Regions from separate parts of the Serratia sp. AS12 genome, predicted to be linked through region 2. Evidence: predicted binding sites of a transcription regulator. Region 2 holds the regulator's gene; each other region holds the start of a gene.
The links. The regulator LexA, encoded in region 2, represses DNA repair genes until DNA is damaged. The targets are predictions, from matches to a motif close to TNCTGTATGTACATACAGNA.
Positions count from the first base shown of each region.

Region 1 (10,377 bases), 2.7 Mb from region 2:
GACCAGCGGTGTCGGTGCCTACCTGAGCTTCTTCCTTGACGGCGCTACCGGCGGCGTGATCGTGACCCTGCAGACGCTGGTGTTCCTGGCGGCGTTTTTCTTCGCCCCCAAACACGGCCTGCTGGCGTCCCGGCGCCGCGTAGCCCGTGAACAGACCGGAGGCCACTGATGGAAACCCTGTATCAACTGCTCAGCGAACCCTTCGCCTACCCGTTTATGCAGCGGGCGATCCTGGCTGCTATCGTTACCGGCGTGGTGTGTGCTGTGCTGTCGTGCTATCTGGTGCTCAAAGGCTGGTCGCTGATGGGCGATGCTATCTCTCATGCTGTTCTGCCCGGCATTGTCGTGGCGTTCGTGCTTGGCATCCCGGTGGTTATCGGCGCGTTTTTCTCCGGCATTTTCTGCGCGCTAGCCACCGGCTATCTGAAAGAGAACAGCCGGGTAAAAGAGGACACGGTGATGGGCATCGTTTTCTCCGGCATGTTCGCCTTCGGGCTGGTACTGTTTTCCCGCGTCGATACCGATCAGCATCTGAGCCACATCCTGTTCGGCAATATGCTGGGGATTACCGACGCCGAGCTGAAACAAACGCTGCTGATTGCCGGCATTACGCTGGTGGTGGTGTTGCTCAAGCGCAAAGATCTGATGCTCTACTGTTTCGACCCGAGCCATGCCAGGGTCATCGGTCTGCCGGTAAAACTGCTGCATTATGGGCTGCTGTGCCTGCTGGCGCTGACGATTGTCGCTTCTCTGCAGGCGGTCGGGGTGATACTGGTGATTGCGATGCTGATAGCGCCAGGCATTATTGCCTTTATGCTGTGCCGCAGTTTTGATCGCATGCTGATCATCGCGACTCTGGTGTCGGTATTCTCCTGCGTGCTCGGCACCCTGATCAGCTTTCACATCGACGGTGCCACCGGCCCCTGTATTGTGATCGTCCAAGCAGTTGCGTTTATTGTCGCCCTGCTCTACAGCAAACTCAGGCCGTTACAACGTCACGAAGAGGCGTTGTTCAGCGAGAAACCTTAACGCTTGCGGCGGTGCGCCCCCTCACCGCCGCTTATCGTTATTGCTGCCGGTAGATATCTGGCCGGACGATATGCCAGACAAAGTCCTGACGATTCAGCGCTTCATATCCCACTTTTTGATACAGCCACGGCGCAGTGCCGGTCACCAGCATAACGCGTCGCAACCGCTGCAGCACGGGATGCTCCAGCGTGCAGTCCATCAGCCAGCGGGCCAGACCACGCCCCTGATAATCCGGTGCGACAAACACATCGCACAGATAACCGAAGGTGGCGTAATCCGTCACCAGACGCGCAAAACCTATCTGTTGCCGGTGATGATAGAGGCCAAAACACAGGCTGTTGTCGATGGAAAGTTGCACCGTCTCCTGCGAAATGCCTGACGCCCAACTCGAGGTGGTCAAAAATGCGTGGGTGAACGCCAAATTTAATTCATTTTTATCCGTATCGATCAGGTATTCATCGCGCTGCCACTGTGGGTTCTGCTCCATAAATCCCTCATCTTATTGATTATAAATATCATTCTATAAGTACCCCACTGCCGCCAACCTGATAAACATCGCTCCGGTGCCACGAAGTTGCAATAGGCCGCGTGCTTAAATGAATCAATAGCGTATATACTTTGAGCAAACGCGACTGACGAAAAAATCGCCTGCCGTCGGTGCCAGCTGTGCGCCAGGTCGTGTTTTCGGAACGGTAAAGAGGCTAACCTAATGAATTCGCAGGCAACACAGAGGGGGTGTACCATGTGGCAAGCCGTTAGCCGTCTGTTAAGTGAACATCTTGGCAGCGCAGAAATCCGCGAAAGGACTGAACTGCCCGGGGGAGAAATCCACCCGGCGTGGCGCGTGAGTTACGGTGACAACGAGGTATTTGTCAAATGTGATGCCCGCGAAATGCTACCGATCTTTACCGCCGAAGCCGATCAGCTGGCCTTACTGGCACGCAGTAAAACCGTGCGGGTGCCGCAGGTTTATGGCGTCGGCAGCGATCGTGACTACAGCTTCCTGCTGCTGGAATACCAGCCGCTGAAACCCTTCAGCGCCCACGACGCTCATTGCCTCGGCCAACAGCTGGCCCATCTGCATAAATGGAGTGAACAGCCGCAGTTCGGCCTCGACTTCGATAACGATTTGACCACCACCCCACAACCCAATGCCTGGCAGCGCCGCTGGTCGGAATTCTTTGCCGAGCAGCGCATCGGTTGGCAGTTGCAGTTGGCGGCGGAGAAAGGCATGACCTTTGGTGATATTGATGAAATTATCGACGTAGTGTATTTACGCCTGCAGCACCATCAGCCGCAACCTTCACTGCTGCACGGCAACCTGTGGCCGGGAAACTGCGGCATGACCACCGACGGTCCGATCCTGTTCGATCCTGCCAGCTACTGGGGCGATCGCGAGTGCGATCTGGCGATGCTGCCGCTGCACCCTGAGCTCCCGCCGCAGATTTATGACGGGTATCAGAGTGTCTGGCCGTTGGAACATGGCTTTATTGAACGCCAGCCGCTGTATCAGCTGTATTACCTGCTTAACCACAGCAACCTGTTCGGCGGCCAGCATCTGGTCAAGGCGCAGCGTGCAATAGACGCGTTGCTGCACCCTCAAGCCCGATAGTGTCAAGGCGCTGAATCCAGCGCCTTGACCTGACATGGTCTTAAGCCGCGCCGGCCAGTTGGCCGAGTAACTTGATGACGAACCAGGCAATGACCGCGATCACGACCGGCAGAATGTACAACGGGAAATACTGCAGAAAAATGGTGTGGCGTGGCAGCGTAATGCGTTCTTCCAGTTGTACACGCGTATGCCCTTCACTGCCCTTGGCCTGCTCGAGGATCATCTGGTCCTCCAGGCCTTCACGGATAAACCTCACCTGGCGCGACATGCGTGCGCCCGAGGCTTGCAACGCCAGCCCGACAAAAATCAAAAAATAGATAACGATAAACATCAGATTGGCGCCGCTGAACAGGCTTTTCGCTACGTCCGGCACCGGCGAGTTATACCAAAAGATATTCAGGAACGGCGTATTGAAGCGCACCATGTCCACCATGACGTGGACAAAATCCAGCATCACCGCATTGATGCCTTTGGTCTTCTCACTGTGTTGATAGAAAAACAGCAGCAGCGAGATCAGCGTTGACAGCAACGCAGGGATGAAAACTACCCAGCCAAGAATACGTTTCACAATGGCGATGCGCCCAGCCTGTTGATACGTCATGTGTTCCCCTTGTAAGCGACGTAACCGTAATTGGCTAAGTCTACCTGTAGTTACTGAAACTCGCCCACCGTTTTCTTTAGCCTTGCTGTGCTACAAGCGTAGCCGGGATTATCCGTTTTCAACAACTTAACAGCGACAGCGCATTCTCGTTAAATGGCTATATAGTTAATTCAATCCATTCTGAATGGGGGCGTCATGATTCGCCTTATCATCTTGTTATTGGGCCCACAGGCGCTGCGCGGCCAGCGACGTGCGCTGTTGCTGTTTGGCTGGGTATGGTTCGCCGTCGGTCTGCTGATGTTAGTTGACGTGCTAGAAGATGGCCGCTCGGTGTTGGCGCTGGATGCACTGGCGGTGGTGCTGGCGCTCGCGGGACTGGTGGCGATCTCCGCCGCACTGGTGATTGGCTCCGCCGCCAGCCGACCGGTATTGCTGAAGGGGCTGGGATTTCTGGTGATGGCTTTTTTGGTGCTGGACGTCCCCGCAGACGACAATATTGTCGCCACGCTGGTGTTCGGCAGCGCGTTGTTGCTGGACGGCTCAGTGCGTATCGCCTCTTCTACCCTGATCCAGCACAGCCGCTGGAAACTGGTCGCGTTGGCGGGCGGTTTCGAAATCTTGCTGTCGCTGTTTATTTTTACCGGCTGGCCGGCGCCGCACCGCATGACGGTCCCCTTTTGCGTCGGCGTCATGCTTTTGCTGTCGGGCTGGGCGTTACTGCGCATTGCGCAGCGGCTAGAGAACTTCTCCCTGAACCGACAACAGCCTGCTGCTGCGCTAACGGTTCAGGCCGCCCCCCTGACGGTCTATGTCTGGACACCGGTGGCGGCGGCGAAAGATGCGCGCCGGCGCTACATTGTTGACCGCTATATCGCCGCAGTGGATGGCGGCGGCCATATCTCCACCGGGCATGCCGCTCTGGCGCTGGCCCCGGATTTGTACATCAGCCATTATCCGCTGAATGACATCAGCCATTCAGTGCAGGATTTCCGCCAGTTACTGCACTCCGGCGAACAAAACAACGTCGAAGGTCGCTTTCTGCCCGGCTTGCAGCAAGAGGTGGCGGCCTGGTGCGCACCCGACAAGAAAATCCAGTTCCGCCGCTATAACCCCTCTGCCTTGCATGCTTTCTGGCAAGAGTATCGCCAGGACACAACCTACAACCTGACGCGACGCAACTGTTCCACCACGGTGATCCTGGCGCTGGACAGTGCGCTGGAGGGCATATTGGGCGACAAGCCTCTGTGGCGGCGTTTTCTGTTTTTGATCCTCGACCCCAACCTGTGGATGCTGGCGGTGTTGCGTAGCCGCGGCGAGACCATGACCTGGACGCCGGGGTTGGTGTTGGACTATGCGCGCATGCTGCAGCAGGTTACCGAGCGACAGCACCAGCGCTGGTGGTCAAAACTGCGCGATCTGTGGCGAATCCTGCGTTTCGGTAAGGCGTCCAGAGCGAATGCGGCGCAATCAGGCAGGCAAAAATTTTAGTCTGGTTCCCGGCGATGATAAGGTGGTGGCACATTCACCGACGCCGGCAGGAGTTAATCGCTAATGGCCTATTCGCAACGCATTGAAACCGCTATTTTTGATATGGACGGTTTGTTGATCGACTCAGAACCGCTGTGGCTACAGGCGGAACTGGATATCTTTGGCGCGCTGGGGCTGGATCTGTCTGACCGTCATAAACTGCCGGACACCCTCGGGTTACGCATCGATCTGGTGGTGAAAATGTGGTTTCAGGCCATGCCGTGGCAAGGCGTTTCGCTGGAGAAGGTCTCCGCGCGGATTATTGAACGCGCCATTGAGCTGGTGCATGAAAAACGGCCGTTGCTGCCGGGCGTGCAACAGGCGTTGGAACTGTGCCGCACTCTGGATCTGAAGATTGGTCTGGCCTCCGCATCGCCGCTGCACATGCAACAACAGGTGTTGAAGATGTTCGATCTGGCGGGGTATTTCGATCAACTGGTGTCCGCCGAATATCTGCCTTACAGCAAACCGCACCCGGAGGTTTACCTTATCGCCGCCGAACGTCTCGGCAGCGATCCGTTGCGCTGCATCACGCTGGAAGACTCGTTCAACGGTATGATTGCCACCAAGGCCGCGAGAATGCGTTCTATCGTTATCCCGGCGCAAGAATATCGCCACGACACGCGCTGGGCACTGGCGGACCATAAACTCGATACCCTCGAACAGCTCACTCCCGGCCATCTGGCGTAATCTTCGGGGCGGCGTTATCCTGCTGCCGCCCTGCGTCTCCCTTTTATCTCCGGGTTCCTCCCGCTAATTTTCAAAACCCTGCCTTAGGTCTAAAAATAAATAAAACATTATTTCATTTTTATTGAATTAACGTACCACCGTCTCTATGCTGGGACATCCAGAAAGCGCCGGGTGGCCGGCGAGCGTTGTCACTGCCACGCAGCGCAACTCTACCGCTCGGCGCTTTCTCCCGCATGCCCGCAGTCGAGATCTATTGGAGGAAGGTAGTCAACGCATTCCTCGCGATCGTCCACGACATCCACAACGGTCAATACTTAACCTTTTACGTAACAACTCATTGTAAAACCGGGTAAAACAAACAATTAGTTACAGGGTAACCGCTTCCGCAACTGTTAATTTTCCCATATACTGGATAAATTAACAGTTTATCAGCCGGAACAACAACAGCATGACCGCGGAAGGACATCTTATTTTCTCTGTCGCTTGCGCGATTTTCGCCAAGAAGGCCGAGGTGACACCGGAGCTGGCCACCGGCGACTGGTGGCACATTATTCCTGCCGCACTGCTAACCTCACTGCTGCCCGATATCGATCATCCCAAATCGGTCTTGGGCCAACGCCTGCGCTGGATTGCCATTCCCATCTCCCGTGCCTTCGGGCATCGCGGTTTCACCCACAGCCTGCTGGCGATCGCCGGCGGCATGGCGCTGTTCCAGTTAGATGTACCGCGCAGTTGGCCGATCCCGCCCGACGTGCTGCATGCGATGATTATTGGCTACTTCAGCCACCTGCTGGCCGATATGCTCACCCCTGCCGGCGTGCCGTTGCTTTGGCCCTGTCGCTGGCGTTTTCGCCTGCCGGTGCTAAATTCTCAGAAAGGCAACCAGCTGGAGCGCGCCCTTTGCCTCTGCCTGGTGGCCTTCGCCATCTACTGGCAGGGAGGATGCACCATTCCCGTGCAGTCATATTTTGAGCAAATCAAAAATATCAGACTGTGATCACAAAAAACCGGCTACCAAGCATTCATCAAGTATATTAATTAAACAAATTCATATTCAAAGTTATATCAAATTCCATTTGGATATAAGTGAGCTGTTGCGCAAACTGTTACGATATTTGATTCGCTACACCTTGGCGCGTAGCCGTTTTTATATAAGAAAAATGATTGGAGACATTGGGGATGAATTTTCCGCTGGTAATTAACGTGGTGGTTTTTGTCGCCCTCCTTTTGCTGTTGGCGCAAACCCGCCATAAGCAATGGAGCCTGGCGAAAAAAGTACTGGTCGGCCTGGTAATCGGCGTAGTGTTCGGCCTGGGCCTGCAACTGGTGTATGGCTCGGATAACCCGGTCCTGAAAGAATCCATCAGTTGGTTCAACATTGTCGGTAACGGCTATGTGCAACTGCTGCAAATGATCGTAATGCCGCTGGTATTTGCCTCAATCCTGAGCGCGGTAGCCAAGCTGCACAATGCCTCTTCACTGGGCAAGATCAGTTTCCTGACCATCGGCACCCTCCTGTTCACCACGCTTATCGCCGCGTTGGTAGGTGTGCTGGTGACCAACCTGTTTGGCCTGACCGCAGAAGGCCTGGTGCAAGGCACGCAAGAAAGCGCGCGCATGGCGGCGATCCAGAGCAACTACGTCGGTAAAGTGGCGGATCTGACCGTACCGCAACTGGTGCTGTCGTTCGTGCCGAAAAACCCGTTTGCCGATCTGACCGGCGCCAGCCCGACTTCGATCATCAGCGTAGTGATCTTCGCCGCCTTCCTGGGCGTGGCTTCGCTGCAATTGTTGAAAGACGATAAAGAGAAAGGCCAGCGCGTGCTGGTGGCTATCGACACCCTGCAAGCCTGGGTGATGAAGCTGGTGCGCCTGGTGATGAAACTGACTCCGTACGGCGTACTGGCATTAATGACCAAAGTGGTGGCCGGTTCCAATATCCATGACATCGTAAAACTCGGCAGCTTCGTGGTGGCGTCTTATCTCGGTCTGGCAATCATGTTTGGGGTGCACGCCCTGCTGCTGGCCTTCACCGGCGTTAACCCGGCGAAATTCTTCCGCAAGGTCTGGCCGGTCATCACCTTCGCCTTCACCAGCCGCTCCAGCGCCGCCAGCATTCCGCTGAACGTTGAAGCGCAGACTCGCCGCCTGGGTGTACCGGAATCCATCGCCAGCTTCTCCGCTTCGTTCGGTGCTACCATCGGCCAGAATGGGTGTGCAGGTCTGTATCCGGCGATGTTGGCGGTTATGGTTGCCCCAACCGTTGGCATCAACCCGCTGGATCCGGTGTGGATCGCCACGCTGGTGGGTATCGTCACCATCAGTTCTGCCGGCGTTGCCGGTGTGGGCGGCGGTGCCACCTTCGCCGCGTTGATTGTACTGCCTGCGCTGGGCCTGCCGGTCACGCTGGTCGCTTTGCTGATTTCGGTCGAACCGCTGATCGACATGGGCCGTACCGCGCTGAACGTCAGCGGTTCAATGACCGCCGGCACCGTCACCAGCCAGTTGATGAAGCAGACGGACAAAAGCATTATGGACAGCGAAGACGAAGTGGAACTGGCTCACCAGTAAGTGTCGTCCGCAATAAAAAACCGGAGCTGCGATGCTCCGGTTTTTTTATGTCTGCGACAGCGGTTCATTTAAAGGATAAAGGCGCTCCCGTGAGCGGCGCACCTTTACGCATCAACCACCGGCAGGATCAGAAGGGGTAATCGTGGTAGCCCATTTGCTCGGAAATGTTACGCGCGGCGGTATGCAGGCGTTTAACGTAATCCGCCTTGGCATCTTCGGAGAAACGGATAGTGGGGAACGAAATGCTAAGCCCGGCGATCACCACGCCAAAGCGATCGAATACCGGCACCGCAATGCAACGCAGCCCCTCTTCCTGTTCTTCAATATCTTCACCCACTCCGTGCTCGCGCACCTGTTCCAATACTGACAGCAGCGCAGCGGCGCTGGTAAGGGTATTTGGAGTACTGCGGGTAAACTCAATCTGCGACAGGATTGCTTCCACTTCCGCCCGATCGCGCCAAGCCAGCAGCACTTTACCGATGGCGGTGCTATGCAATGGGTTACGGCGGCCGATGCGGGAATACATCTGCAGGTTGTACATCGAGTCGATTTTATGGATGTAGACAATACTGTCTTCATCCAGCGCCCCGAGGTGAATGGTTTCACGGGTGTGATTCGACAACTCGCGCATCTGAATATCGGCGCTGCGGACCAGATCGACGTTCTGCAGCGACTTGGCGCCGAGTTCAAACAGCTTGAGAGTAAGCGCATATTTTTCCGATTCCCCTTCCTGCGACACATAGCCCAGCGACTTCATGGTCTGCAGAAAACGATAGACGGTGCTTTTGGACATCATCACCCGTTGGGAAAGCTCAGTAATGCCGATTTCGCGTTCATCGCCCAGTGCTTGCAAGAGACCAAACACTTTCAGCACTGATGAAACAGAATCCGGTTGTTTATCTAAATCTGCGTTAGCCATAGTAAATACCCTACTCAGCTTTTCTGTTTTAAGAAATTTGAACACGGGTTTCAGTATACGCGCAAGCCCTGACACCGTGCAATGAAACCAAGAAAAAATGCTTGAAGATTAATGAATTAGACTCTCATTCTCATCGGTTATTACAATTGAGCCGGCCACTGAAGGTGCAATTACCGACGAATATGATTAGCATGTTAATACTCCCCTGTATTAATACCTTCGAGATCAACATGCGTTCTTGTACTGACGGCCTCCCCGTCCCACAACGCTATGGGGCCATCCTCGCTATCGCCCTGGGCATTACCGTTTCCGTGCTTGACGGTGCGATCGCCAATGTGGCGCTGCCCACCATCGCACGCGATCTGAACGCCAGCCCGGCCAGTTCGATCTGGGTGGTTAACGCCTATCAGTTGGCCATCACCATTTCACTGCTGTCGCTGGCCTCGCTCGGTGACCTGATTGGTTATCGCCGTATCTATCAGGCCGGCTTGTTGGTCTTCAGCATTACCTCGCTGTTTTGCGCCCTATCCGATTCGCTGGTGACATTGACCATAGCCCGCGTGCTGCAGGGGTTTGGCGCCGCCGCCATCATGAGCGTCAACACTGCGCTTATCCGCATTATCTATCCGCAGCGCTTTCTCGGGCGCGGCATGGGCATCAACTCACTGATTGTCGCTTTTTCCTCGGCGGCGGGCCCCACGGTAGCGGCGGCGATACTGTCCGTGGCATCCTGGCAATGGCTGTTCGCCATAAATCTGCCGATTGGTATTGTGGCGCTGGCGCTGGGGATGAAGTACCTGCCCGCCAACAGCCAGAAAAGCAGCAATCAGCGTTTTGACCCGACCAGCGCCGTGATGAACGCCCTGACCTTCGGGCTGCTGATCACGGCCATCAGCGGCTTTGCCCAAGGTCAGAGCCTGACGCTGATATTCAGCGAGATCGCCGTACTGCTGGTGATCGGCTTCTTCTTCGTCCGCCGCCAGCTGCGGCAAGAGTTTCCACTGCTGCCGGTCGACCTGTTGCGCATCCCGATTTTCGCCCTGTCGATGGGCACCTCGATCTGTTCCTTCGCTGCGCAAATGCTGGCAATGGTCTCGTTGCCGTTCTTTCTGCAAAGCACGTTGGGACGTGATGAGGTGGCTACCGGGCTGCTGCTGACCCCCTGGCCGCTGGCGATTATCGTTATGGCGCCGATCGCCGGGCGGCTGGTGGAGCGCGTTCACGCCGGGCTGTTGGGCTGTATCGGGTTGGGAGTGTTTGCGCTAGGGCTGTTCCTGCTGGCGATGCTGCCGCATAACCCGTCGGATCTGGATATCATCTGGCGTATGGTGCTGTGCGGCGCCGGATTCGGGCTGTTCCAGTCACCCAATAACCACACCATTATTTCTGCCGCGCCCCGCAACCGCAGCGGCGGAGCCAGCGGCATGC
Region 1 covers NC_015566.1:2,215,222-2,225,598, reverse strand. Annotated here, with positions in the region: gene yfeC (iron/manganese ABC transporter permease subunit YfeC) at 1-169, shown strand, start outside; gene SERAS12_RS10400 (metal ABC transporter permease) at 169-1,029, shown strand; gene SERAS12_RS10395 (GNAT family N-acetyltransferase) at 1,067-1,516, opposite strand; gene SERAS12_RS10390 (fructosamine kinase family protein) at 1,772-2,641, shown strand; gene SERAS12_RS10385 (YniB family protein) at 2,682-3,242, opposite strand; gene SERAS12_RS10380 (HdeD family acid-resistance protein) at 3,438-4,730, shown strand; gene hxpB (hexitol phosphatase HxpB) at 4,794-5,459, shown strand; gene SERAS12_RS10370 (metal-dependent hydrolase) at 5,908-6,456, shown strand; gene SERAS12_RS10365 (L-cystine transporter) at 6,639-8,030, shown strand; gene kdgR (DNA-binding transcriptional regulator KdgR) at 8,158-8,949, opposite strand; gene SERAS12_RS10355 (MFS transporter) at 9,180-10,377, shown strand, end outside.
Region 1: SERAS12_RS10370 (metal-dependent hydrolase) is a predicted target of LexA. The motif match lies at 5,866-5,885, and genes of this name have one in related genera.

Region 2 (10,377 bases):
CAGCAGGTGGTTGGCCACGGCAAAGCCGACGTCGCGTGGCGTATTGCCCGCTACGATGCTGATCAACTCCAGCGATTTTGCTGCCTGCCGCGCCACGAATCCGCCTGCCGCTTTTGGATTTCTGCGTTACAATGAATTTCTGTTAACAGTTTGTATGGTCTGGTGCGGCCGCAGGGTGCGGCGCCAGGCCTGGAGTAGAACAATGTCTGGCAATAGGGATTCCATCCTGCCGCCGCTTGAGTGGTTATCTGCGCAACACCCCCCGGTACCCGCCGCCGTCAGCGACTGGCTGATGGAGCCAGGCTCCATGACCCGCCGTTTTGAACGCCACTGTGGGCGCGTGCACGTTGAACCGCAGCGCGAATGTTTCGTCACCCGCGACCAGTTGGGTGAAGAGGCCGAACACCTGCCGGATAGCCCGCGTTACTGGCTGCGAGAGATAATATTGTTGGGCGATAACCAGCCTTGGCTGCTGGGGCGCACGGTGATCCCGCAAGAGACCCTGACCGGACCGGATCAGGCGCTGGTGGATTTGGGCACGCTGCCGCTGGGGCGTTACCTGTTCAGCAGCGGTGAATTGACTCGCGATTACATTCATATGGGGCGGCAGGATGCGTTATGGGCGCGCCGCTCCCGTTTACGGCTGGCGGGCAAGCCCTTATTGCTGACCGAACTGTTTTTACCGGCTTCGCCGTTGTACGCGGCGGGCAGCGCGGAAATCGCATGATGAGGAGAGGAAATACCTTGGAGGGAAGCGTGACTCAAAGCAAATGGCGGGCTTACGGCCATCTGATGCGCCTCGATAAACCGATCGGCAGCCTGCTGCTGCTGTGGCCAACGCTGTGGGCGCTGTGGATTGCGGGGCAGGGTGTGCCGCCACTGTCTATCCTGCTGGTGTTCGTCATTGGGGTGTTCCTGATGCGTGCTGCCGGCTGCGTGGTGAATGACTATGCCGATCGCGCCGTTGACGGTCACGTGAAGCGAACAGCGGGGCGCCCAATGCCGAGCGGCCGGGTGAGCGAGAAAGAGGCCAAGATCCTGTTCGTGGTGTTGGTGCTGGTCTCGTTTGGGCTGGTGCTGACGCTGAACGCCATGACCATCTGGCTGTCGCTGGCGGCACTGGCGCTGGCGTGGATCTATCCGTTCATGAAGCGGGTTACCAATCTGCCGCAGTTTGTGCTGGGAGCGGCGTTTGGTTGGGGCATCCCAATGGGCTACGCCGCCGTTAGCGAGGCACTGCCGCTGAGCTGCTGGCTGCTGCTGCTGGCCAATATCTGCTGGACGGTGGCTTACGATACGCTGTACGCGATGGTGGACCGTGACGATGATCTGAAGATTGGCGTCAAATCCACCGCCATCCTGTTTGGCCGTTACGACAAGCTGATCGTCGGTCTGCTGCAGTTCGCGACGCTGCTGCTGCTGCTGTGGGTGGGCTATCTGGCCCAACTGAGCGGGGCGTTTTATTGGTCGTTGCTATTGGCGGGTGCCTTGTTTATTCATCAGCAAAAGCAAATCGCTACCCGCGATCGCGACGCCTGTTTCAAGGCGTTCCTGGATAATAACTATGTCGGGCTGGTGTTGTTTATCGGTATCGCATTGAGTTATTGGCGGGGCTAACGGTATTTTCGGCAATAAAAAAGGCACCTGACGGTGCCTTTTTGTTTTTGATTATCAATCAATTATTCGGCTTTCTCTTCCACTGTCGCCGTTTCCGGCTGCACGTTGGTTTCCGCCGGCATGCTGACGCTTTCGATAGTCAGCTTGATTTCCGGGGTAATCAAATCGCTCAACATGCTGTACACCTCCAGGGTGTGCTCACGGACTGCATCGCCGATATCGTTGATGTAGCCTTCTTCACGCAGCGTCGCCACCAGGGTAGAGAACACCGCCTTGTCGAAGAACTCCGGCGCGTTGATGCCGTGCAGCACCGAAAGGCGCTGGGCCATGATGCGGCTCTCTTTCTCCAGCGCGCCGCGGTTGATGCTCGGGTTGGCGCTGAGGATAGACATGGTGATGGCATAGCGCTGCAAGGTTTCGCGCACGCCGGCTGCCAGCAACTGCAGAGGGCGAATGCGCGCCGGGTTAAGCACCAGATCCTCGCCTTTGTCGCAGATGAGCTGCTGGCGGATCATTTCCTCGATCAGCGGTCGCAGCACTTCCGGCAGGTGTTCCTTGTCGTTATGCAGGAACAGTTCGGCCTTCAACATCGGGTAAATCAGGCCGATCTGCCGCAGCAGTTCAGCGCGGGACACCCGGCGGTGATGCATCACTATGGTGGCGATCAGCGAAGGCAGCACCAGCAGATGGTGGATATTGTTGCGGTAATAGGTCATCAACACCGCCTGCTCGCGCGGCAGGATGATGATATCGCCGATGTTATCCTTCTCCACCTCGAACTTGTTCATGTTCAGCGCGTGATCGAGCAGCTCGTCCGGCGTCTGGGTCGGCACGGTGACGTCGCCGGCGTAAGGCACGTTGCGCATCAGTTGCAGATAACACTCCAACTGCTCAAGCAACTGCTCGCGAGTCAGCGAGCGCTGGCGTGAGGCCAGCAGCGCCGTGGAACACAGGTTCATGGCATTGGCGGCGGCCGCGTTGTTGATGCGTACCATGATCTTGGCCGCCAGGTCGTTGACCGTTGGCGTCAGCCAGCTTGGACGTTGGGCTTCGATCGGGTCAATCGATTCGCGCCACTGCGGCACGTTCTGGTTCAGGTAGGTGGTCAACGGCAGCGGATCGCCGAAGTTGACGTAACCCTGGCCGAGATTACGCAGCTTGCGCAGGCCGCGCAGCATCTGCAACAGGCTCTCTTTTTCCTTGGTCGCACCGCGCAGCTCTTTGGCGTAAGTACCTACTTCCATCACGTGTTCGTAACCGATGTAGATCGGGACCAGCGTGATAGGGCGAGTACCACCGCGCAACATGGCCTGGATGGTCATCGACAGGGTGCCGGTCTTTGGTTCCAGCAGGCGCCCGGTACGGGAACGGCCGCCTTCAACGAAGTATTCCACCGAGTAGCCACGGGTAAACAGCTCGCCGAGGTATTCGCGGAACACCGTTGAGTACAGCTTGTTGCCTTTGAAGGTGCGGCGGATAAAGAACGCGCCCAGGCGACGGAAGATCGGCCCGGCCGGCCAGAAGTTGAGGTTGATGCCGGCGGCGATGTGCGGCGGCACCAGGCCCTGGTGATACAGCACGTAGGACAGCAGCAGATAATCCATATGGCTGCGGTGACACGGCACATAAACGATCTCGTGGCCGTCCTGCGCCAACTGGCGCACGCGCTCGGCGTTGGTGACGTTGATGCCCTGATACAGCCGGTTCCAGGTCCAGCTCAGCACGCGATCGGAAAGGCGCACCGTCTCGTACGAGAAGTCGGCGGCGATCTCTTCCATCAGCGCAATGGCGTTCTGCTGGGCCTTTTCATGGGAAATTTTCTTGCTGCGCGCTTCGTCCTCGACCGCTTTTTCGATCGCTTTGGACGCCAACAGCTTATTGAACAGATCCTGACGCGCCGGCAGGCTTGGGCCGACGGCGGCCAAACGTTGACGCGAGAAATGCATGCGCGCCACGCGCGCCAGTTTCTGTGCGATAGTTTTGTCCGTACCGTGTTCGGTCGCCATTCGGCGCAGCGAAACGGTGTTGGAGAAACGCACGAAGCTGTCGCGGCCCAGCCACAGGACGGCGAAGAATTTCTGGACGCCGTTCAGCAAGCGCAGATGCGGCGTGCCGTGACCTTCGCGGCCTGGGGAGCGGCCAAACATCACCGACACCGGCAGCATCTGAATATCGAGATCCGGATTGCTGCGGTGCAGATCCAGATAGTCGTGAAACAGTTTTACCGACTCTTCTTTCGGTGTGTAGTAGCGGAACACGCGCGGGCCGTCGTGAATGAACACGTGGCTTGGCAGTACGGTGCCGTCTATCTCCAGCGGATTGAGGGGGTCGGGCAAATCCTGTGCCAGGCACTGGGTGCGTAGCGTCAGTAAATCCGCCTTGGAATTATAAGGTAAAACATACAAAATCGGCCGTGAGGGATCCAACCCTAACTCCGTGACCGGATCTGAAGGGATAACCTTACTTCTTACCAACAATTTGAGTGGTAAATTCAATAATTTATAATAAATTTTACGCCAACCTGACATAACAACGTGAAGCCTCTTGTTAGCAATGCGCCGCAAGCATACCAGAAACCGGGTAGCAGATCTGTGGTGTTGGAAAACCGTGAGCCGGGAGAGTTTCCTGACCCAAGCTCTATAATTATGACTTACCTCTGTGAAAGGCACTAAAAAACATGGCAAACCAAGCAACCGGCCTGACCCGTATTATTAAAGCCGCCGGCTACTCATATAAAGGCTTTTCTGCTGCCTGGCAGCACGAAGCCGCATTCCGCCAGGAACTGGTGGCGACCGTGCTGGCTATCATACTGGCGATCTGGCTGGATGTGGGTGCGATAGCGCGCATTTTGCTGATCGGATCGGTGCTGTTGGTCGTGATCGTCGAGATGCTGAACAGCGCGATTGAAGCCATTGTCGATAGGGTGGGCACGGAACACCACGAGCTTTCCGGCCGAGCGAAAGATATGGGATCGGCGGCGGTAACGCTGGCGATCATCCTGGCGCTGTTTGTCTGGGGTTCGGTACTGTGGCAGCACTTTGTCTGAGTGGTTCGCCCCGTCGCGGCGGGGCGCTAATCCCTGATTTTTATTCATTCTTCGGTTCCCAAGCCGCGCTTACCTGTATATACTCACAGCAAGACTGTATAAACAAACAGGGGGCGGAATGAAAGCACTAACTACCAGACAACAAGAAGTCTATGATCTGATTCGCGATCATATTTCGTCAACTGGCATGCCGCCAACGCGCGCCGAGATCGCCATGCGTCTGGGGTTCCGTTCGCCAAATGCTGCAGAAGAACATCTGAAAGCGCTGGCGCGCAAGGGCGTGATCGAGATCGTCTCCGGCGCTTCACGCGGCATTCGTCTGCTGATGGAAGATGAAGAAGGTTTACCGCTGATTGGCCGCGTGGCCGCCGGTGAACCGCTGCTGGCGCAACAGCATATCGAAGGACACTATAAGGTGGATCCTTCTCTGTTCAAACCTAGCGCGGATTTCCTGCTGCGGGTCAACGGCATGTCGATGCGTGATATCGGCATTCTCGACGGCGATCTGCTGGCGGTGCATAAAACCCAGGACGTGCGGAACGGCCAGGTAGTTGTGGCACGTATTGAAGATGAAGTTACGGTCAAGCGCCTGAAAAAACACGGCAATGTGGTTGAACTGCTGCCAGAAAACAGCGAGTTCCAGCCTATCGTGGTCGATCTGCGTCAGCAGAATTTCACCATTGAAGGTCTGGCGGTCGGCGTGATCCGCAACGGCGACTGGATTTAATCGCTGCGCCTGAACGTCCTCCTCTGATTTAAATCGCCCCAGCTCTGGGGCGATGTCATTTCTGATTCATTCAAACCCTACCGCCACGGGAACATTTCACTATGCGCCTGCTTTCTGCCTTCACCAGCGATACTGATAAAGCCCTATGGCGCCTTGCTCTGCCAATGATCTTTTCCAATATTACCGTGCCGCTGCTCGGGCTGGTGGATACTGCGGTGATTGGCCACCTGGATAGCCCCACCTATCTGGGCGGCGTTGCGATTGGCGCCATGGCTACCAGCTTCCTGTTTATGTTGCTGCTGTTCCTTCGCATGAGCACTACCGGACTGGCGGCACAGGCGCTCGGTGCACAGGATCCGCAGGGGTTGGCGCGCGCTTTTATGCAGCCGTTGTTGCTGGCGGCGTTGGCCGGTGTGGCTATTGTGCTGCTGCGCCATCCGTTGATCGATATGGCGTTGCAGATCGTGGGCGGCGATGGCGCGGTGCTGGAACAAGCCCGGCTATTCCTCGAAATCCGCTGGCTAAGTGCGCCGGCGGCGTTGGCCAACATGGTGATCCTGGGCTGGCTGCTTGGCGTGCAATACGTGCGTGCACCGGTGATCTTGCTGATTATCGGTAACCTGCTGAATATCGTACTGGATATCTGGCTGGTGATGGGGCTGAGGTGGAACGTGCAAGGGGCGGCGACGGCGACCGTCATCTCTGAATATGTCACCCTGTTGCTGGGGCTATGGCTTGCCTGGCGGGTGATGCGTATTCGAGGGATTTCCGCGCCGATGCTGCGCCAGGCCTGGCGCGGAAATCTGCGGCGCTTGTTGGCGCTGAATCGCGACATCATGTTGCGTTCACTGTTGCTGCAAGTGTGTTTTGCCTCACTGACCATCTTCGGCGCCCGGCTTGGCGGCGACGTGGTGGCGGTAAACGCGGTATTGATGAATTTGCTGACCTTCACGGCCTACGCGCTCGACGGCTTTGCCTACGCGGTAGAGGCGCATTCCGGCCATGCCTATGGCGCTCGCGACGACAGCCAACTGCGCAAGGTGTGGCACGCCGCCTGTCGCCAGGCTTGCCTGGTGGCGCTGGCTTTTGGGGTGGTGTATGCCGTTGCCGGGCAGCAAATCATCTCGGCATTAACCTCTTTACCCGAGTTGCGTACGCTGGCGAGCCATTATCTGCCGTGGCAGGTGGTGCTGCCGTTGGTCGGTGTGTGGTGTTACCTGCTGGACGGCATGTTTATTGGCGCGACCCGCGGTGCCGAAATGCGCAACAGCATGGCGGTGGCGGCCGTCGGCTTCGGCCTGACGTTGTTTACCGTCCCTGTGTTAGGCAATCACGGATTATGGCTGGCGCTGGCGGTGTTTTTGTCGCTGCGGGGCATTGCGCTGGGCTGGTTCTGGCACCGTCACCGGCTGCGCGGTACCTGGTTTGCGGTGCAATAAGTCCGAGAGTTTTTTAGATTATTGAGTAATTTTTCTTATGTTTTTATTTATATTTTCTTACATATCCCGAAGGATATTCCATTCGGGTAGTGCTTTGTTTGTTGGCGTGTTTTTCTGATAAAGTGTTTTTTAATGGATTTTTATTCTGGTTTTTATTCTATTTTCGTTATCTGCGTCTACAATTAATCATGTGGCTGGCTAAATGAATGGGGAGTGGCAACCCTTTGGTTTGCGGTAATAGACCATGAAAATTGCTTGGTTAGACGCCCGGTCAGCACAGCATCAAACTGATTTACGACAGGTTAACGGAGAGACTATGAACAAAGATCAAGCCGACGGTAACTGGAAACAGTTTAAAGGGAAAGTGAAGGAACAGTGGGGCAAGCTGACCGATGACGATTTGGCCGTCATTGAAGGGAAACGCGAACAGCTTGTCGGTAAAATCCAGGAGCGCTATGGCTACCAGAAAGAGGCGGCCGAGAAAGAAGTGAAATCCTGGGAAGACCACAGCAAGTATCGCTGGTAGCGAGCAGGGCCACAGCGTACGGTGGCCGTAATCGACTGTAGCCGGCCTGGCATCATCCCCTTAACGCCACGGCCACAGGTACAGGGAAGTGCCTGACCAACCCCGCTTAATTTATTTCTTCTTGATGGCAATGCTGTGATCGTGCTCGCCGCAATCATGCTTGCTGTCGCAGGCTTCCACTTCAACACAGCCCGAACACAGACCATGCGCTTCCACCACGCTGTGGCGCAGCACAAAACCCGACTCTTTCGCCAGTTTTTGCAGCGTTTCCTCCACCCCTTCGGTGGTGCGTTCAGTCACCTGAGCACAGCGATCGCAGATAAACAACGCGGAGGTATGCATCGGTTGTTCGAAATGATGGCACAGCACGTAGCTGTTGGCTGACTCCACCCGATGAATAAATCCTTGTTCCAACAGGAAATCCAGCGCGCGATAGACCGTTGGTGGTTTCGCCTGCGGTTCAGCCACGCGCAGCAGATCCAGCAGGTCATAAGCACTGATGGCACCGGGTTGTTGTGCCATCAGGCGTAACACTTCCAGCCGCTGCGGTGTCAGCCGCACATTGCGTTGCTGGCAGAGTTGTTCAGCCTGCGCCAACAGTTTTTCCTGGGTGCTTGAGTTCATGGCAAATATCCCGGTACGTAAAAAAACCGATTTTACCATGATTAAGCGCAATCGCCGAGAGTCGCCCCCTTTTCCGCTGATAAGGAGCAACCTGATGCGGAGATATGGCGGGTGCGATGAAAAATGAGTGATAGTTTCACGCGCTACACCGTCATCTGAGCGGTGGGCAAGCGGCGTGATTCCTTCTCAGGTGGAAAGTGAACGCTGCAAACGCTCTGCCAGCCTGGTCATATCCGCCGCCGGATTATGGCCAATCAGCATAAAGCTGTGGCTGCCATCGGCCCAATACACCACATTCATTCCCTGTCGGCGTTCGCTTTGTGCGGACTCCGGCTTGCCCGGTTGCTGAATAATGCACAGCGCCAGCGGGCCAAACTGTGTGTCCAGCCAGGTCAACTGAGCAATGCGACGATCGTCGTAAGCCAGCACGCGGGCATTTTTCAGCTCTGCGCCGTTCAATGCCAGTTTGGGAGCGGGGAGGGCAATGCCGAGCCGTTCGCCGGTGTGCTGCAATTGACTGGCGAGTAACGCAGGGGAGCTATCGAAGCCCGCCAGCGTTTCCGGGGTGTAAAGCGCCATATATTGGGCTACCAGGCCGCGCCAGTTGTCTTCTGGCTGACTCGCTTGCAGCCAGGCGCGATCGCCTGCGACACCGAGCGCCAGAAAACCGACGGCAGCGGCAATCAGGGCACGGCGGCTGACGCCGCGTTGTGGGACCGGCATGGCAAGTGGCCACCTGTCCTGCAGTTGTTGCACCGGTGCTTCATCCAGCAAAGGGGCGAACGCCTGTTTGAACGGCAGATTGCTGCGTTCCAGCAGCGACAAACGGTCGGCCAATGCCGGTTCGTCGACCAGGCGCTGTTCCAGGCTGCGGCGCTGCTGGGGATCCAGTTGATTGTCCAGATAGGCGACCAGCAGTTCATCCGCAGTATAGTATGAGCTCATGATCGTTCTCCTTTTGACTGCGGGATATGGGGTTGCAGCACACTGTCGTTTGCAAGCCGCAGACGTGCCGCTGCCAGGCGGCTCATGATGGTGCCGATGGGGACGTCCAGCACCTCGGCCGCTTCCCGGTAAGAAAGCTCTTCTACGTACACCAGGAATAGCGTATTGCGCTGTGCCTCCGGCAAGCGGTTGACCCGCTGCATCACTTCATTGGCCCATATCGTATCTTCACCGTTTTCCTCGCCGGCCAGATCGTCGGCATCGACAAAACCCTGCCCCTGACGGATATGCCGGGCACGGACTTCGTTCAGCCAAATGGAATGCAGAATCGAAAACAGCCAGCGATCCATACGCGAGCCCAGAGTAAACTGTGCGGCGCGCTCCAGCGCCCGCACACAGGTGGCTTGAACCAAATCGTCGGCGATATCCCGCCGGTGGGAGAGCACTAAACCATAGCGCCACAGGCGGGAAAGATACTGGCCGATTTCGTTGCGGATTGCGTCGTTGCTGATGCTCGCCTCCGGGCCTGGCTGCCTTATGATTCGGGATGGTGATCGATGGCTGCCGCCAGGTCGCGGTACTCTTCGCAACCGGTGCCGCACAGTGACTGGATCACCGTGAGTTGTTCTTTCGCCAGGTCCGGACGGCCTTTCACCATATAGGCTTCACCCAGGTATTCGCGGACTTTTGGGTAGTTGGGATCGAGCGCTACTGATTTTAAATAGTAGCCGATCCCTTCATCCGTGCGCCCGAGCTTGCGGGTGGCGTAACCCCGGTAGTTCAATGCCACGGCGGTGTTGGGGTTTTTCAGGGTGTTCAGCACGTCGAGGGCATCCTGATAGCGGCCGCTTTTTGCCAGTGCATAGGCGTAGTTCGCCCGATCGTTGTCGCCGATCATGCTGCTTTTATCCACCATGCAGGTCTTGGTTTTTGTATCGTATATCTGGCCTTTCGGGCAGGTCGGCGTGGTTTGGCCGCTGCCGTCACCCCCCATTGCCAGGGCCGCGCCGGAAAACAGCAGAGAGCCGGCAATCACGGGCAGCAACAGGCGTTTAACGAAACTGTTCATGGTTTTTTCCTCATTGGAGGGGAGACGAATTGCCCCCTTGGTGAGAGAACACCTGAAGAAGCGTTTTTATTCGTTTTTTCTTTTTCTTTTTGGCCTGATGGCACGGCGGTTTTCCCAACGCCGCCGATTGTCGTTATAATAGTCGTTTGCGGCAGTACGCCGTTCGTTGAATCCCAGACAGAATCAGGTAGCCAGTAACTCAGCATGACGACAGACAACCACGCCTCAAAATATGCCGCCAATCGTTTCTCCATTGCGCCGATGCTCGACTGGACCGATCGTCATTGCCGTTACTTCCATCGCCTGCTGACCAAAGAAACGCTGCTGTACACCGAAATGGTAACCACCGGCGCGATTATTCACGGCAAGGGCGACTATCTGGCC
Region 2 covers NC_015566.1:4,925,004-4,935,380, reverse strand. Annotated here, with positions in the region: gene SERAS12_RS22820 (nucleoside hydrolase) at 1-96, opposite strand, end outside; gene ubiC (chorismate lyase) at 203-727, shown strand; gene ubiA (4-hydroxybenzoate octaprenyltransferase) at 745-1,617, shown strand; gene plsB (glycerol-3-phosphate 1-O-acyltransferase PlsB) at 1,680-4,145, opposite strand; gene SERAS12_RS22800 (diacylglycerol kinase) at 4,295-4,663, shown strand; gene lexA (transcriptional repressor LexA) at 4,782-5,390, shown strand; gene dinF (MATE family efflux transporter DinF) at 5,492-6,829, shown strand; gene SERAS12_RS22785 (CsbD family protein) at 7,146-7,355, shown strand; gene zur (zinc uptake transcriptional repressor Zur) at 7,467-7,979, opposite strand; gene SERAS12_RS22775 (anti-sigma factor) at 8,166-8,924, opposite strand; gene SERAS12_RS22770 (RNA polymerase sigma factor) at 8,921-9,370, opposite strand; gene SERAS12_RS22765 (tetratricopeptide repeat protein) at 9,460-9,993, opposite strand; gene dusA (tRNA dihydrouridine(20/20a) synthase DusA) at 10,198-10,377, shown strand, end outside.

Region 3 (10,377 bases), 1.5 Mb from region 2:
CGTTAAGAAAGGCCAGGCGCTGTTCGAAGATAAAAAGAACCCCGGGGTTTTCTTCACGGCTCCCGCCAGCGGGCGCATTGCGGCAATCAACCGCGGTGAGCGCCGCGTGTTGCAGTCCGTGGTGATTGCGATAGAAAACGACGGTGACGAGCAACTTGAGTTCGCCCATTATCCGGTCGCCGAACTGGCGGAGCTGCCGCGAGAACAGGTTGAAGGCGAACTGATCGCCAGCGGCCTGTGGACCGCGCTGCGCACCCGTCCCTTCAGTAAAACGCCGCGTCCCGGCACCACCCCTCGCGCCATCTTCGTGACCGCCATGGACAGCCAACCGTTGGCCGCCGATCCACAAGTAGTCATTGCCGGGCAACGGGAGGCCTTTAACGCCGGGCTGGCGGTGCTGGCGCGCCTGACCGACGGCAAGCTGCACGTTTGCCACGCCGCAGGTGCGAATCTGGGCAAACAGCCTGGCGCGCAGATAACCTACAACGAATTCGCCGGCCCGCATCCCGCCGGGCTGGTGGGCACCCACATTCACTTTCTCGAACCGGTCAGTTTGAAAAAAACCGTCTGGCATATCGGCTATCAGGACGTCATCGCCATCGGCACGCTGTTCACCACCGGCCGTCTCGACACCCGTCGGGTGGTGGCGCTGGCCGGGCCGCAGGTAGAGCAGCCGGTGTTGCTGCGCACCCGGTTGGGCGCCAGCATTGAGCAACTGACCGCCGGTCGCCTTAAAAGCGGCGAGAACCGGGTGATTTCCGGCTCGGTACTGAGCGGCACCCATGTTGCCGGCCCGAATGCCTATCTCGGCCGTTTTCACTCGCAGGTTTGCGTGCTGCAGGAAGGGCGTGATAAACAGCTGTTCGGCTGGATCGCGCCTTCACCGGACAAATTCTCCATTACCCGCACCACGCTGGGCCACTTCCTGAAAAACAAGCTGTTCGCCTTCTCGACCACCACCCACGGCGGCGAGCGTGCAATGGTTCCGATCGGCAACTACGAACGGGTGATGCCGCTGGACATTCTGCCGACTCTGCTGCTGCGCGATCTGCTGGCGGGCGATACCGACAGCGCGCAGGCGCTGGGTTGTCTGGAGCTGGATGAGGAAGATCTGGCGCTGTGCACTTTCGTTTGTCCGGGCAAGTATGAATATGCGCCGGTGCTGCGCGACGTGCTGACCAAGATTGAGCAGGAAGGATAACCGATGGGCCTGAAGAACTTTTTTGACAAGATAGAGCATCACTTCACGCCGGGCGGCAAGCTGGAAAAGTGGTACCCGCTGTTCGAAGCGACCACCACGGTGTTTTACACCCCCGGTTTGGTGACGCGCGGGGCTTCGCATGTACGCGACGCCATCGATTTGAAACGCATGATGATCCTGGTGTGGCTGGCGGTATTCCCGGCGATGTTCTGGGGCATGTACAACGTCGGCCAGCAGGCCATCCCGGCGCTGCACCAGCTCTATAGCGGCGATCAACTGCAGCAGGTGCTGGCGGGCGACTGGCACTACCGACTGGCGCAATGGCTGGGGGCGTCGCTGGCGGCGGATGCCGGCTGGATCAGCAAAATGGTACTGGGCGCCTGCTACTTTATGCCGATCTACGCCGTAGTGTTTCTCGTCGGCGGTTTCTGGGAAGTGCTGTTCGCGGTCATCCGCAAGCATGAGATTAACGAAGGTTTCTTCGTCACCTCTATTTTGTTTGCGCTGATTGTGCCGCCAACGCTGCCGCTGTGGCAGGCGGCGCTGGGCATCAGCTTCGGCGTGGTGGTGGCGAAAGAGATTTTCGGCGGCACCGGGCGCAATTTCCTCAACCCGGCGCTGGCGGGGCGCGCTTTCCTGTTCTTCGCCTATCCGGCGCAGATCTCCGGTGACCTGGTGTGGACCGCCGCCGACGGCTTCTCCGGCGCGACGCCCTTGGCGCAATGGAGCGTGGGCGGGGCGCACAGCCTGAGCAACCTAGCTACCGGCCAGTCGATCAGTTGGATGGACGCCTTCCTTGGCAACATCCCAGGTTCGGTCGGTGAGGTTTCCACGCTGATGATCCTGATCGGCGGTGCGATTATCCTGTTTGGCCGCGTGGCTTCCTGGCGCATTGTCGCCGGCGTGATGCTCGGCATGATGGCTACCGCCTTCCTGTTCAACAGCATCGGCTCCGCCACCAATCCGCTGTTCGCCATGCCGTGGTACTGGCATCTGGTGTTGGGCGGCTTTGCCTTCGGCATGATCTTTATGGCCACCGACCCGGTTTCCGCCGCCTTTACCAACAAGGGAAAGTGGTGGTACGGCATCCTGATTGGCGTGATGTGCGTGTTGATCCGGGTGGTCAACCCGGCCTACCCGGAAGGCATGATGCTGGCGATCCTGTTCGCCAACCTGTTCGCGCCGCTGTTCGATTATCTGGTGGTGCAGGCCAACATCAAGCGGAGAAAAGCCCGTGGCGAATGAATCTAAAAACGACACTATCGGTAAAACGCTGCTGGTGGTACTGCTGCTGTGTCTGGTGTGTTCGGTAGTGGTGGCGGGTTCCGCCGTCGGCCTGAAGTCCAAACAGCAAGAGCAAAAGCTGCTCGACAAGCAGCGCAATATCCTCGACGTGGCCGGGCTGTTGCAGCCGAAGATGGAAGGCGAGCAGGTCAAGGCGCTGTTCACCCAGCGCATCGAACCGCGCCTGCTGGATTTGAACAGCGGCGAGTTTGTGGCGGGCAATGCGGCGGCGTTCGATCTGGCCGCTGCGCTGCGTGACGATGCCAAAAGCGTCGCCTTGTCGGCGGGCGAAGATCCGGCCGGCATCAAACGCCGCAGCAACCGGGCGGAGATCTATTTGGTGCGTGATAACGGCGGGGCGGTGAATCAAATCGTGCTGCCGGTCTACGGCACCGGCCTGTGGTCGATGATGTACGCTTTTGTGGCGCTGGACAGCGACGGCAACAGGGTGAAAGGCATCACTTATTACGATCAGGGGGAAACCCCGGGCCTGGGCGGAGAAGTTGAGAATGCCGGTTGGCGCCAACAGTGGATCGGCAAAAAGCTGTTTGATAACGACGGCAAGCCGGCGATCCGCGTGGTGAAAGGCGGGGCGCGTCAGGGGGATGAGCACGGGGTGGACGGTTTGTCCGGCGCCACGCTGACCTCCAACGGCGTACAGCACACTTTTGATTTCTGGTTGGGTGAGCAAGGTTTTGGCCCATTCCTGAAAAAAGTTCGTGAAGGAGCGCTGAAAAATGGCTGATTCCAAAGAGATTAAGCGGGTTCTGCTCGGGCCGCTGTTTGACAACAACCCGATAGCCTTGCAGGTCCTCGGGGTATGTTCCGCGCTGGCGGTGACCACCAAGCTGGAAACGGCGGTGGTGATGACCATCGCGGTGACCCTGGTCACGGCGTTCTCCAGCTTCTTTATTTCCCTGATCCGTCACCATATTCCGAACAGCGTGCGCATCATCGTGCAGATGGCGATTATCGCCTCGCTGGTGATTGTGGTCGATCAGCTGCTGCGCGCCTATGCGTTCGAGATTTCCAAGCAGCTGTCGGTGTTTGTCGGCCTGATCATCACCAACTGTATCGTGATGGGGCGCGCCGAAGCCTATGCCATGAAGTCGCCGCCGATTGAAAGCTTTATGGACGGTATCGGCAACGGGTTGGGTTATGGGGTGATCCTGGTGCTGGTCGGTTTCCTGCGCGAGCTGATTGGCTCGGGCAAGCTGTTTGGCATTCCGGTGCTGGATACGGTGCAAAACGGCGGCTGGTATCAGCCGAACGGCCTGTTCCTGCTGGCGCCGAGCGCGTTCTTTATCATCGGCCTGCTGATTTGGGTGCTGCGCACCCTGAAGCCCGCACAGATCGAAAAGGAGTAACGCCCGATGGAACATTATATCAGCCTGTTTGTGCGCGCGGTGTTCGTTGAGAACATGGCGTTGGCGTTCTTCCTGGGGATGTGTACCTTCCTGGCGGTGTCGAAGAAGGTGTCGACCGCCTTCGGTCTGGGCATCGCCGTGACCATCGTGCTCGGCATCTCGGTGCCGGCGAACAATTTGGTCTACAACCTGGTGCTGCGCGATGGCGCGTTGATGGACGGCGTCGATCTGAGCTTCCTCAACTTCATTACCTTTATCGGTGTGATCGCAGCGCTGGTGCAGATTCTGGAGATGATCCTCGATCGCTTCTTCCCGTCGTTGTACAACGCACTCGGCATTTTCCTGCCGTTGATCACCGTGAACTGCGCCATTTTCGGCGGTGTGTCCTTTATGGTGCAACGCGACTACAACTTCGCAGAATCGGTGGTGTACGGCTTCGGCTCCGGCACCGGCTGGATGCTGGCGATTGTCGCGATGGCGGGGATCCGCGAAAAACTCAAGTATGCCAACGTCCCCGCAGGGCTGCGCGGTCTGGGCATTACCTTTATCACCACCGGGCTGATGGCGTTGGGCTTTATGTCCTTCTCCGGTGTTCAGTTGTAAAGGCGGGAAGAATCTATGGAAATTATTTTAGGCGTCGCGATGTTTACCGGCATCGTTATGGTGCTGGTACTGCTGATCCTGTTCGCCAAATCAAAGCTGGTGAACACCGGTGACATTGCGGTGGAAGTTAACGGCGATCAGGGCAAGAGTTTTAATGCGCCGGCGGGCGACAAGCTGCTGAACATGCTCTCCAGCCAGGGGATCTTCGTGTCCTCTGCCTGCGGCGGTGGCGGCTCCTGCGGCCAGTGCCGGGTGGTGATTAAAGAGGGCGGCGGCGATATCCTGCCGACCGAACTTTCGCACATCAACAAGCGCGAAGCGAAAGAAGGCTGCCGCCTGGCCTGCCAGGTGAACGTGAAGCAGAATCTGAAAATCGAGCTGCCGGAAGAAATTTTCGGCGTGAAGAAGTGGGAGTGTGAGGTTATCTCCAATGATAACAAAGCCACCTTTATCAAAGAGCTGAAGCTGAAAATTCCCGATGGCGAAGACGTGCCGTTTCGCGCCGGCGGGTTTATCCAGATCGAAGCGCCGGCCCATGACATCAGCTATGCCGATTTTGACGTGCCGGAGGAGTACCGCGGCGACTGGGACAAGTTCAATCTGTTCCGCTACCGCTCGGCGGTGAATGACACCACGGTGCGCGCTTACTCAATGGCGAACTACCCGGATGAAAAGGGCATCATCATGCTCAACGTGCGTATCGCCACGCCGCCACCGCGTGCGCCGGACGTGCCGCCGGGCATTATGTCCTCCTATATCTGGTCGCTGAAGGCCGGTGACAAGGTGACCATCTCCGGGCCATTCGGCGAGTTCTTCGCCAAAGACACCGATGCCGAAATGATCTTTATCGGCGGTGGTGCCGGTATGGCGCCAATGCGCTCGCATATCTTCGATCAGCTCAATCGCTTGAACTCGAAGCGTAAAATCACCTTCTGGTACGGCGCGCGTTCGTTGCGTGAAATGTTCTATGAGGATGATTTCAATCGGCTGCAGGCGGAGAATGAAAACTTTACCTGGCACGTGGCGCTGTCCGATCCCCAGCCTGAGGATAACTGGACCGGCTACACCGGCTTTATCCATAATGTTCTGCTGGAGAACTATCTGAAGCACCACCCGGCGCCGGAAGACTGCGAGTTTTATATGTGCGGCCCGCCGATGATGAACGCTGCGGTGATCAAGATGCTGAAAGATCTGGGTGTCGAAGATGAAAATATCATGCTGGATGACTTTGGTGGCTAAATGCGCATAGGGGCAATGAAGGGCTGGATGACGGCGGTGGCGCTGGGCGCCACGTTGTTATTGACCGGTTGCGGGCCGGAGCAAGTGAATCTCGATGGCAAAACCATGGGGACGTCTTATTCGATCCGTTATGTCACCGGTGACGACACGCCGTCGGCGGCCAGAATACAGGCGGAGATCGACAAACGCCTGGAGTTGGTGAACGATCAAATGTCCACCTACCGGCCGGGCTCGGAACTGAGCCGCTTCAACGCCAGCCGCGAGGTGGGCAAGCCCTTCCCGGTATCGGCCGCGACGACCGAGGTGGTGCTGGAGGCGCTGCGCATCAACCGCGTGACCGACGGCGCGCTGGACGTGACCGTCGGGCCGCTGGTCAATCTGTGGGGCTTTGGCCCGGAAGGGCGACCGGACAAGGTACCGAGCGCTGCCGCACTGGAACAACGCCGCGCCTGGACCGGCATCGACAAACTGTCGGTGCAGGGCAACGCGCTGGTGAAACACATTCCGGAACTGTATGTCGATCTCTCGTCCATCGCCAAAGGTTACGGCGTGGATGTGATTGCCCAGTATCTGCAATCGCAGCAGGTCAAGAACTACATGGTGGATATTGGCGGTGAGGTGCGTACCCGCGGCCACAATGGTGAGAAAAAACCGTGGCGTATCGCCATTGAACGGCCGACGGCCGGCGTGGAGCAAAAAGCGCAGTTGGTGATCCAACCGGGCGAGATGTCAATCGCCACCTCGGGGGATTATCGCAACTACTTCGAACAGGGCGGCGTGCGTTATTCGCACACCATAGATCCGGTTACCGGCAAGCCGATCCACCATCATCTGGTTTCGGTCACCGTACTGAGCCCGACCTGCATGGCCGCCGACGGCCTGTCCACCGGGCTGAACGTGCTGGGGCCGGAGCGAGGTATGGCGTTGGCCAACCTGATGGGGATCCCGGTGTTCATGATTGTGAAAACCGCCAACGGATTTGAAGAGCGCCACTCTGAGGCGTTTAAACCCTATCTGAAAAAGATCTTATGAGGCCGCTATGTTGACGGTATTTATCGCCACCTTCGTGCTGTTTCTGCTGGTGATCGGCGGCATGTCGCTGGGCTATGTGTTCAAGCGCAAAAGCCTGCAGGGCAGTTGCGGCGGCATCACTTCGCTGGGGATGGAAAAGGTCTGCGACTGCCCGGAGCCCTGTGATGCGCGTAAGAAGCGCGAAGCCAAAGCGGCGCTGCGGCGGCGGCAGTTGGAAAAACACCGGATCATCTGACTACGAGGGGCGCAGGTGGCGCCCCTTTCTCTACCGGCTATTTGGCCTTGCGAAAGTTTTTCGCGTCGGCCGGTGAGTTGACCATCACCCCGTCGGCCCCCAGCGCCAGTGCTTGCTGGTATTCCGCCGGTGAATTGACGCCGAACAAAATGATGTGCGCCGGGCCTTGCGAACGGAAGCAATCGATCGACTCTTTATCCCAGGTCAGAAACGCTTTCGAGCGCCCTTCGCCCAGAGTGTATTTTTCCACCACGTCCACTTCACGTTTCAGCTCCAGCCCGTACCAGCGCGGTTGCTGATTATCCGCTTTCAATTCGCACTGGTGCGCCATGGCGACATTGGCCAGCAGGGTGCGGGTTTCGTCGCGGCTTTCAAAGCGTTTGATCTGTGGCGGCAGCGCTTGCAAGTATTTGGCATCGGTAGAATACACGCGGGTGCGGTTCAGGCTGTCGGCCTTCTCCAGCGTCGCCAGCAGCGCTTTGCCAAATTGCGTCGGATCGGCATCCGGCGACTTGATATCCAGATAGAAGGTCACCTTGGGGAAAGCCTCCAGGATCTCGTCCAGACGCGGGATACCTATGCCTTTACCGCGAAACGGATACGTTTCACCTTTTGCGAATGACCAGCCGGCATCCACTTTGGCCAATTGATCGGCAGTATGGGCGGAGACCGGCCCCTGCTCGTTGGTCAATGCTTTGAGATCGGAAGGGCGGTACAGCACGATCGCGCCGTCTTTGGATTGTTGTAGCGTAATCCAAATGGCGTCGGCGCCATTTTTCAGTGCGGTTTCAATGGCGATGCGGGTGTTTTCCGGCGCGTCTGCGGTGCCGCCGCGGTGGGCGATAATGGCTGGAGCATGGCCGACAGTGGCGCCCGCCGCCAGCGAAACCAGCGACAGCGTGGAGGCCAACAGCAAATGAGAAAACCTGATCATGCGAGATACCTTATTATGCTATATCCGTCGTCTTTCAAGCGGCAGCCTTGTGAGCGGCGACATGAAATCCATAGGGTATAAGAATGAAAGAGCGTGAGTCAGCGGAGATCATACTATTGAAAAATTAAGCTTTTTTAACAACGCGGAAATATCTGACGCAAACGCCGTTTTCTCCATGCCCACCGAGTCTTGAGCTTTCGATTATTGGCTGTATACTTATACAGTGTTATTGGAGGCGCGATGCGTAAAATCATTCATGTCGATATGGACTGCTTCTTCGCGGCGGTAGAAATGCGCGACGATCCCAGCCTGCGCGATATTCCGTTGGCGATCGGCGGCAGTGCCGACCGGCGCGGGGTGATCAGCACCGCCAACTACCCCGCACGCCGCTATGGCGTGCACAGCGCCATGTCGACGGCGATGGCGTTTAAACTGTGCCCACACCTCAAACTGTTGCCAGGCCGTATGGCGGCGTACAAGGAAGCCTCGCTGCACATTCGCGAAATCTTCGCCCGCTACACCTCGCTGATTGAACCGCTGTCGCTGGACGAAGCCTATCTGGATGTGACCGACTGCACCCAGTGCAACGGTTCGGCGACGCTGATCGCCCAGGAAATCCGCCAGGCGATTGCCGAAGAGCTTAACCTCACGGCCTCTGCGGGTATCGCGCCGATCAAGTTCCTCGCCAAAATTGCCTCAGAGCTGAACAAACCGAACGGGCAATACGTCATCACGCCGGCGCAGGTGCCGGCTTTTTTACGGCAACTGCCGCTGAGCAAAATCCCCGGCGTGGGCAAAGTGACCGCCAAACGGTTGGAAGACGTGGGGCTAATCACCTGCGCCGACGTGCAGCAGTACGATCTGGCGCTGTTGCTCAAGCGCTTCGGCAAGTTTGGCCGGGTGCTGTGGGAGCGCTGCCAGGGAATAGACCTGCGCGAAGTCTCGCCGGAAAGGCTGCGTAAATCGGTGGGGGTGGAACGCACGCTGGCGGAGGATATTCATGATTGGGAAGACTGCGAGGCGTTGATCGTCGACAAGCTCTATCCCGAGCTGGAAATGCGGCTGCGCAAGGTGAAACCGGATCTGCATATCGCGCGGCAGGGCGTGAAGCTGAAGTTTCAGGATTTTCAACAAACCACTCAGGAACACGTCTGGCCGGTGCTGAATAAAGACGATTTGCTCAACGTGGCGCGGCAGGCGTGGCGTGAGCGGCGGGAAGGCCGTGGCGTACGGCTGGTGGGCTTGCACGTAACGCTGCTGGATCCGCAGCTTGAGCGGCAACTATTGCTGCCGTGGGAGTAAAAAGGCTGGCGAGAGGCCAGCCTTTTAGCGTTAAACGCGGCGATTAGGCGCGTTCTGGGATCGCTTTCAACAGCGCGGTCAGCAGCTTCCAGTACAGGCCGACGCTTTCGATATGTACCTGCTCATCTGGCGAGTGTGGCCCGGTGATGGTTGGCCCAATCGACACCATATCCATGTTCGGGTACGGCTTTTTGAACAGGCCGCATTCCAGACCGGCGTGGATCACCATGATGTTCGGCGTCTTGTTGAACAGATCCTGATAGATCTCGCGCACCAGATGCATGACCGGTGAGTCTGCGTCCGGCTGCCAGCCTGGGTAACCGCCCTTCGGCGCCACTTTGGCGTTCGCCAGTTGGCCCAGCGCGGTCAGCATCTCGACCACGTAATCTTTGCCGCTGTCGATCAGCGAGCGGATCAGGCAGACGATTTCCGCTTCGTTCTCGCTGGTGGTGACCACGCCAACGTTCAGTGAGGTTTCCACCACGCCTTTTACCGCGTCGCTCATGCGGATCACGCCATTTGGCGTTGCGTTCAGCAGGGCCAGGAAACGTTGCTGGCTGTCGGCGGTCAACGCCTGAGAGGCGCTGGTAACCGGCTCCAGCAGCACGGTGATGTTCTTCTCTTTGGCGGAAAGCTCGTTTTGCAGCGTGCTCAGGAAGGCCTGGCTCAGCGCTTTCAGCGCGTCGGCTTTTGCCCCAGGCACGGCAACCACCGCAGAGGCTTCACGCGGGATAGCGTTGCGCAGGGTACCGCCGTTCAGATCCAGCACGCGCAGGTTCAGTTCTGCGGCATGAGCGAACAGGAAGCGCGTCAGCAGCTTGTTGGCATTGCCCAGGCCCACGTGGATCTCGGCGCCGGAGTGGCCGCCTTTCAGGCCCTTGAGCGTCAGTTTCAGCGTCTGATAGCCGGCCGGTACCGCTTCGCGCTGCAACGGCAGGGTAGTGATAAAATCAATACCGCCGGCGCAACCCATGTAGATCTCGCCTTCTTCTTCGGAGTCGGTGTTGATCAGGATATCCGCCTGCAGCCAGTTAGGCTGTAGACCGAATGCGCCGTCCATGCCGGCTTCTTCGGTCATGGTCAGCAGCACTTCCAGCGGGCCGTGTTCGACGCTGTCGTCAGCCAGCACCGCCAGCGCGGAAGCCATGCCGATGCCGTTGTCGGCGCCCAGCGTGGTGCC
Region 3 covers NC_015566.1:976,812-987,188, forward strand. Annotated here, with positions in the region: gene SERAS12_RS04500 (Na(+)-translocating NADH-quinone reductase subunit A) at 1-1,201, shown strand, start outside; gene SERAS12_RS04505 (NADH:ubiquinone reductase (Na(+)-transporting) subunit B) at 1,205-2,446, shown strand; gene SERAS12_RS04510 (Na(+)-translocating NADH-quinone reductase subunit C) at 2,436-3,230, shown strand; gene SERAS12_RS04515 (NADH:ubiquinone reductase (Na(+)-transporting) subunit D) at 3,223-3,852, shown strand; gene nqrE (NADH:ubiquinone reductase (Na(+)-transporting) subunit E) at 3,859-4,455, shown strand; gene nqrF (NADH:ubiquinone reductase (Na(+)-transporting) subunit F) at 4,471-5,694, shown strand; gene SERAS12_RS04530 (FAD:protein FMN transferase) at 5,695-6,726, shown strand; gene nqrM ((Na+)-NQR maturation NqrM) at 6,734-6,961, shown strand; gene SERAS12_RS04540 (glycerophosphodiester phosphodiesterase family protein) at 6,999-7,895, opposite strand; gene dinB (DNA polymerase IV) at 8,136-9,197, shown strand; gene pepD (beta-Ala-His dipeptidase) at 9,241-10,377, opposite strand, start outside.
Region 3: dinB (DNA polymerase IV) is a predicted target of LexA. The motif match lies at 8,102-8,121, and genes of this name have one in related genera.